Regions from separate parts of the Lentilactobacillus buchneri genome, predicted to be linked through region 1. Evidence: predicted binding sites of a transcription regulator. Region 1 holds the regulator's gene; the other holds the start of a gene.

Region 1 (3,431 bases):
ACCAGGAACGAATCCTTCTTCAACGGCAGCACGGGTCGCATTCAAGGCATCTTCAATGCGATACTTCTTTTCTTTCAATTCAGTTTCGGTAGCGGCACCGACACGAACCACGGCAACTCCACCTGATAACTTGGCAAGACGTTCCTTTAACTTGTCACGGTCAAAGTCTGAAGTCGTCTTTTCGATTTGGGTCTTAATTTCAGCAACTCGGTTGGCAATTTCATCGTTTGAACCGGAACCGTCGACAATCGTGGTTGAATCCTTGGTAACGTTAACTTTGTTAGCTTGACCAAGTTGTTCAAGGGTTGCATCCTTCAAGTTCAAACCAAGGTCATCGGTAATCAAGGTTGCACCGGTCAAAATGGCGATATCTTGGAGTTGATCCTTACGACGGTCACCAAATCCAGGTGCCTTAACAGCAACGACGTTGAATGTTCCTCTCATCTTGTTCAATACAAGAGTTGGCAGAGCTTCACCGCCAATGTCATCAGCAATGATCAAGAGTGAACGACCTTGTTCAACAATCTTTTGCAGTAATGGCAAAATGTCTTGAATGTTGGTGATCTTCTTATCAGTTACCAAAATGTAAGGATTGTCCAAGTTGGCTTCCATCTTGTCATTGTCGGTAACCATGTATTGTGACATGTAGCCGCGATCAAATTGCATTCCTTCAACGACGTCCAAGCTGGTATCAACACCACGTGACTCTTCAATGGTAATAACACCATCATGACCAACTTTTTCCATTGCATCGGCAATCAATTTACCAACTTCGGTGTTGGCAGATGAAATTGAAGCAATTTGAGCAATATCATCTTTGGTCTTAACATCATGCGACATTTTGTGAAGGGCATCAACAGCGGCTTTAGTAGCCTTTTCAATACCACGACGAATTCCAACTGGGTTGGCACCGGCAGTGACGTTCTTCATACCTTCATTGACAATTGCTTGAGTTAAAACTGTGGCAGTGGTTGTTCCGTCACCAGCAACGTCATTGGTCTTTGAAGCAACTTCAGAAACCAATTTGGCACCCATGTTTTCAAAATGATCCGGTAATTCAATTGATTTGGCGATGGTAACACCATCATTGGTAATTGTCGGTGTACCGGCACTTTGTTCCAAAACAACGTTGCGGCCTTTAGGTCCAATCGTTGCCTTAACCGTATCTGCTAATTTATCAACACCCTTGAGCATTGCGCTACGGGCATCTTCAGAAAACTTTACTTGTTTAGCCATTTCAAATTTCACCTCAAAAAAATATTTTTGATTATTGATTCATTGAATGATTCAAATGATTCACTTATTAGCAATTATCTTGTTAAAATATAATTATTCGACAATTGCGACGATGTCTTTTTCATGAAGAACGAGATAAGTTTGATCGTTATCCTCAATCTCGGTTCCGGCGTACTTATCAAACATAACCTTGTCGCCCTTTTTTACAACAGGTGCAACCTTGGTACCATTATCAAGTACACGGCCATCACCCACGGCAACAACTGTACCGGCTTGCGGCTTCTTTTTTGCATTGTCAGCAAGAACGATACCGCCAACCGACTTTTCTTCTTCTTTTTCAGTTTCGATAATTACGCGATCTCCTAATGGTTTTAACACGTTAGTCCCTCCGTTTGCAACAATTTTTAGCAACATTAGCACTCACATGATAAAAGTGCTAATCACTGTGTATAATATATTATTTTTTCAGACCAATTGCAAGGATTTCTGCGCATTTCTTGGTGAATTTATCTGCAGATTGCCTTGCCGACGGTAAATGAGCGCATAAGAAAAGACCGGCGTTTTCAGGATCACCGGTCTTTTCTTCATTAATTTGTTCGATATTTTACTTGCCAAAGTTTTCGATGAAATAAATCAAAGTTTGCAATTCATTAGTTAAGTCAACATTTTGAACCAGGACATCTTCAGGAACCTGAAGCCGAATTGGCGTAAAGTTCAAGACACCCTTTACCCCGCCGGCGACAGCATCGTCCGCGATGGACTGAGCGACTTTTGAGGGCACGGTCAAAATGATGACTTTGATCTGTTGATCATGCAGTTGATGTGAAAGTTCCTCAATCGGGTAGACAGGAACACCGTCTTCAATTGTGTTCACAATCTTGTCGTCGGTATCAAAAGCAGCAGAGATTCGAACGTTGCCGTCTTTGTGAAAATTAAAGTTCAAGAGCGCATGGCCCAAATTGCCGACTCCGATCAAAGCCACGTTGGTCAGATGCTCTTGATTCAAGATCGTTTTGAAAAACGAAAGCAGGTTATCAACATCGTATCCATAACCCCGCTTGCCCAAAGCACCAAAATAGGAAAAGTCACGACGAATGGTTGCTGAATCCACCTGCACCGCCTCGGCCAATTCCGTTGATGAAATTCGTTGCTTTCCTGTATCGTGTAAAATATTTAAGTATCGGTAATATATCGGCAATCGTTTAGCGGTTGCGCGTGGAATATTTTCAGCTGTCAAGAAAATTTCCTCCTATTTGTCATTTTAGTTAAAAGAACTTTGTGAATTCCTATTTACATCTCATTCTACCATAAGATGACATCTTGTGAAATATATTTCAAATATTACTTACAAATAATTCCTGAAATCGTGTAAATTATGATAAAATTGATTGTTGGTAGTTACAAAATGAAAGGTGGCCAAACACTTGATAATCTTACAAGCACAAGATCTAACCAAACGATTCAATGGCGAAACTATTTTCTCAAAAGTTAATTTGGCCATTCAAGAAAAAAGCCGTGTCGCACTGGTTGGCCGTAACGGTGCCGGCAAGTCGACACTGGTTAAAATGATCATCGGCGAACAATCTGTCGACGGCGGCCAAATCAGCACTAAAAAGAATCTGTCGATTGGCTATTTGGCCCAGGATACCGGACTCAATTCAGACAAAAGCATTTATGCTGAAATGGCATCGGTCTTTGCCAGTCTAAAAGAGCAGGAAGCAAAGCTTCACGCTCTGGAAAAACAAATGGGTTCTTTGGGCGTTGACGCCAACACCGAAGAATATGAAACGATTTCCTCACAATATGACAATATCCGTGCCGACTTTGAACAGCACAATGGTTATGGGTACGACGCTGAAATTCGTGGTGTTCTCCACGGATTTGGATTCGGGGAAGCTGACTACGATCGGCCAATTAATGAATTGTCAGGCGGCCAGAAGACTCAACTTGCCTTGGCCAAATTGTTACTGGAAAAGCCCGAATTATTAATATTAGATGAACCAACCAACCATTTGGATGTGGAAACGATCACTTGGCTGGAAGGTTATATTCAAAACTATAGTGGTGCCCTTCTGATCATTTCACATGACCGTTACTTCCTAGACAGAATTGTCACTGAGGTTTACGAGATGTCACAAGGTACCCTCCACCACTTCACTGGTAATTACACGGACTACACCAAGAAAAAAGACCAG
Region 2 (3,431 bases), 170 kb from region 1:
GACTTTCAAACCAACTGGCACTATTTACCAAAAGTTCTCCTCATGGACGAAGTTAAAAGCACTAAGAGCGCCACCGACGCGATGAGCTTTGAATTTATGGATGCGGAAACCCACGAATTGATCGACCTGTTACCCTTTAGGACCATCTATCAGCTTCAAAAGTATTTCCAGCATTACGACCAGGCTGCGCGAGAAAATGTGAAAATTATCGTCACCGATATGAACTATACCTATCCCAAATTGGTGGGGCAGATCTTTCCGAACGCCATCGTTGTCATCGATCCGTTCCACTTGGTTAACGCTTTAAATCGAGCTTTTAATAAGACGCGGGTGCGCCTCATGAAAACCCTGGCGACTTCCTCACGCGAGTATCACGCCCTAAAACGCTATTGGAAACTATTATTAACGCCGGAAAATCACCTCAACTACGAAGCTTTCCGTAAGTGGACAAACTTCCCTTATCCAGCGACTGCCACTGATGTGGTTGATGCTTTATTGGACATTGATCCCGAGCTCAAGCAAACTTACAACGTGATGAATCGGTTACGTGAAACCATCAAAAACCGTGATTGGCCCAACTATAATCAAGTATTCCATCACTTAGAGGGCTGCTCGGAAGAGATGTTGGCAACCCTCCAGACCCTAGCGACTCATCATGATGAAATTGGCAATACCTTTACTCACCATTACACCAACGGGCCCTTAGAAGGTTCAAACAACAAGATTAAAGTCATTAAACGCACTGGATTTGGTTACCGAAACTTCTTCAGATTCCGGCTAAGAGTGCTGTTCGCTTTTCGAGTTCATACAAAAAGAGCTCTAATCACCAAGTGATTAGAACTCCAATATTTTGTTCACCAACAACAGTTGACGAAGAACCTTAATTCATTTGGATCAATATTATATTTATTTAGTAAAATCAACAACCATTCGGCCAACAATCTTATTGGCCTTCATTTCATCGATAATGTCATTGACCTCATCAAGTCGACGAGTTTGTACGATTGGCTTTACTTTGCCTTCAGCGCCGAACTGGAATGTTTCAGCGAGGTCCTGTCTGGTACCAACCAGTGAACCGGCAACTTGAATGCCATCGAGAACCGTCTTATCGATGTTAAGTGCCATATCACCCTTAGGAAGGGCAACAGCAACCAACTTGCCATCTGGACGCAAAGCGTTAACAGATGTAGTGAAGGCCTCAGTTGTAACGGCAGTAATTTGAGCATTGTGCACGCCGCCAACCTTCTTTTGAATTTGATCGGCAACATCTGGATCATGACGGTTGATGGTGATATCTGCACCGTTGTCCTTAGCTGCTTGAAGTTTTTGCTCGTTACCATCAACGGCTACCACATGGGCACCAAAGACGTTATGGGCATATTGAACAGCGAGGTTACCCAAGCCACCACAACCAACGACTTCAACCCATTGGCCGGGACGAGTGTCGCCAACTTTGAGTGCCTTATACATCGTAACGCCGGCACAGGTTAATGAAGTCGCTTCGATTGGATCAAGTCCTTCTGGTACTTTAACGGCGTAGTCTGCAGGGACAATGACTTGTTCAGCCATAGCACCATCAACTGTGTAGCCGGAATTTTGAACGTTACGGCAGAGTGTCTCACGGCCAGTGATACAGTACTCACAGTGACCACAGCCTCTGTAGAACCAAGCGATTGAAACACGGTCGCCAATCTTTAAGTTAGTGACATCGTCGGCAACTTGAATGACTTTTCCGACACCTTCGTGACCGATGATTCGGCCAGGAACCTTACCAAAGTCACCTTCAGCAACGTGTAAATCTGTGTGACATAATCCACAATATTCAACTTGAACTAAGGCTTCACCTTGGTGAATGGGGCGTAAAGTAACATCTTTAATATCAACATATCCATCAACTGGGTCTCTTACAACAGCAGCTTTCATAGGGTTAATCATCCTTTTTGTAATATATTTTCAAACAAGTTCATTATAAACGTCCCCTTGGGCATTATCAAGTGAATTTCTACACAAAATTAGTTTAAATGAAAAATATTTCCAAGCAATTTTAGCCGTTTTTCTAAGTTTTATTAAAGTAAAAGACTAAAACTCTCATAATTATGGTAAAATGAGAGTTATGTTAAAAGGTTTCTACGTTACTAATAAACAAATTAAGATATTTTATGGGAGAGCTGATCATTTATGAGTCGAATTTTGATTATTGAAGACGAAAAGAACTTAGCACGTTTCGTCGAACTGGAGTTAAAGCACGAAGGCTACGATACCCAAGTTGAGCTTAACGGCAGAACTGGTTTGCAGGCTGCATTGGATGAGAACTTCGATGTCATTTTGCTTGATTTGATGTTGCCTGAATTGAACGGAATGGAAGTTGCCCGCCGCCTACGTGAAAAGAAGAACACACCAATTATCATGATGACCGCGCGGGACTCTGTTATTGACCGAGTTTCGGGCTTTGATCATGGCGCTGATGATTACATTGTCAAACCCTTTGCGATTGAGGAACTCTTAGCTCGAATCCGGGCTTTGCTTCGCCGAATTCAAATCGAAAATGATCAACAAAAGAACAACAAGAAATCAGTTACGTTCAAAGACTTAACCATTGAAAAGGAAAGTCGAATTGTTCGTCGTGGCGATGAAGTGATTAACCTCACAAAGCGTGAATATGAATTGTTGCTGACTTTGATGGAAAACGTTGACGTTGTCCTGGCTCGAGATGTTCTGCTTACCAAAGTATGGGGCTATGATTCCGAAGTTGAAACCAACGTGGTCGATGTTTATATCAGATATCTCCGAAACAAGATTGATCGTCCAGGTGAGAACAGTTATATTCAAACAGTTAGAGGTACGGGGTACGTGATGCGGTCATGAACCAACCCAACACAAAACCAAAGAGAAGAAAGACATCGCTAAAATGGAAGTGGGCTTTTTTTACGTCCATTGGTGTTTTAGCGATTGTTGTTATTTTCTCATGCTTAATTTTTAATCGATTTACCAACGTCTTATTTCAACAGGAACGTTCGCACATTGACAATACCTTGAGTACCGTTTCTTCAAGGTTGACCAATTATGCCTCACCATTGACCAAAAGCGATGTGGGACACTATTTGAAGCCAAAGATCACCGACAGTAACGATCAGGTGACACAAGCCGATGGCAACGATTTGTATTCCAATTCGTTGATCGTTAATTTTTCCCGCGATAATATTTTAGTCAATGTCTACAGTGTCAATGGCAAGGAATTATTTGAATCACGGAAGAGTACGGCCAAGTTTTATTCTGCCAGCAAGCGGAAAATTTTTACCACCAGACATAATGGCCATCAAATTCTGGTTGGCTCAGAACCGCTGCTTTCAAAGAAGAATGGCTCATTGATTGGGTACGCACAGGTCACTGACCAATTGGACAATTACCGAGCGACGGCTAACAAGCTGCTG

Evidence for each region. Region 1 encodes Rex, which represses fermentation and respiration genes when NADH is low (regulators of the CRP and FNR family bind a similar motif). Its sites were predicted from a motif close to TTGTGAANTANTTCACAA; they were not measured.
Region 2: adhP (alcohol dehydrogenase AdhP) is a predicted target of Rex. The motif match lies at 1,993-2,010, and genes of this name have one in related genera.

What each region holds. Positions count from the first base shown of each region.
Region 1 is NZ_CP073066.1:212,032-215,462, forward strand. It holds gene groL (chaperonin GroEL) at 1-1,236, opposite strand, end outside; gene groES (co-chaperone GroES) at 1,330-1,614, opposite strand; gene KE627_RS01125 (redox-sensing transcriptional repressor Rex) at 1,841-2,473, opposite strand; gene KE627_RS01130 (ABC-F family ATP-binding cassette domain-containing protein) at 2,661-3,431, shown strand, end outside.
Region 2 is NZ_CP073066.1:41,764-45,194, reverse strand. It holds gene KE627_RS00290 (ISL3 family transposase) at 1-834, shown strand, start outside; gene adhP (alcohol dehydrogenase AdhP) at 907-1,923, opposite strand; gene KE627_RS00280 (response regulator transcription factor) at 2,179-2,865, shown strand; gene KE627_RS00275 (HAMP domain-containing sensor histidine kinase) at 2,862-3,431, shown strand, end outside.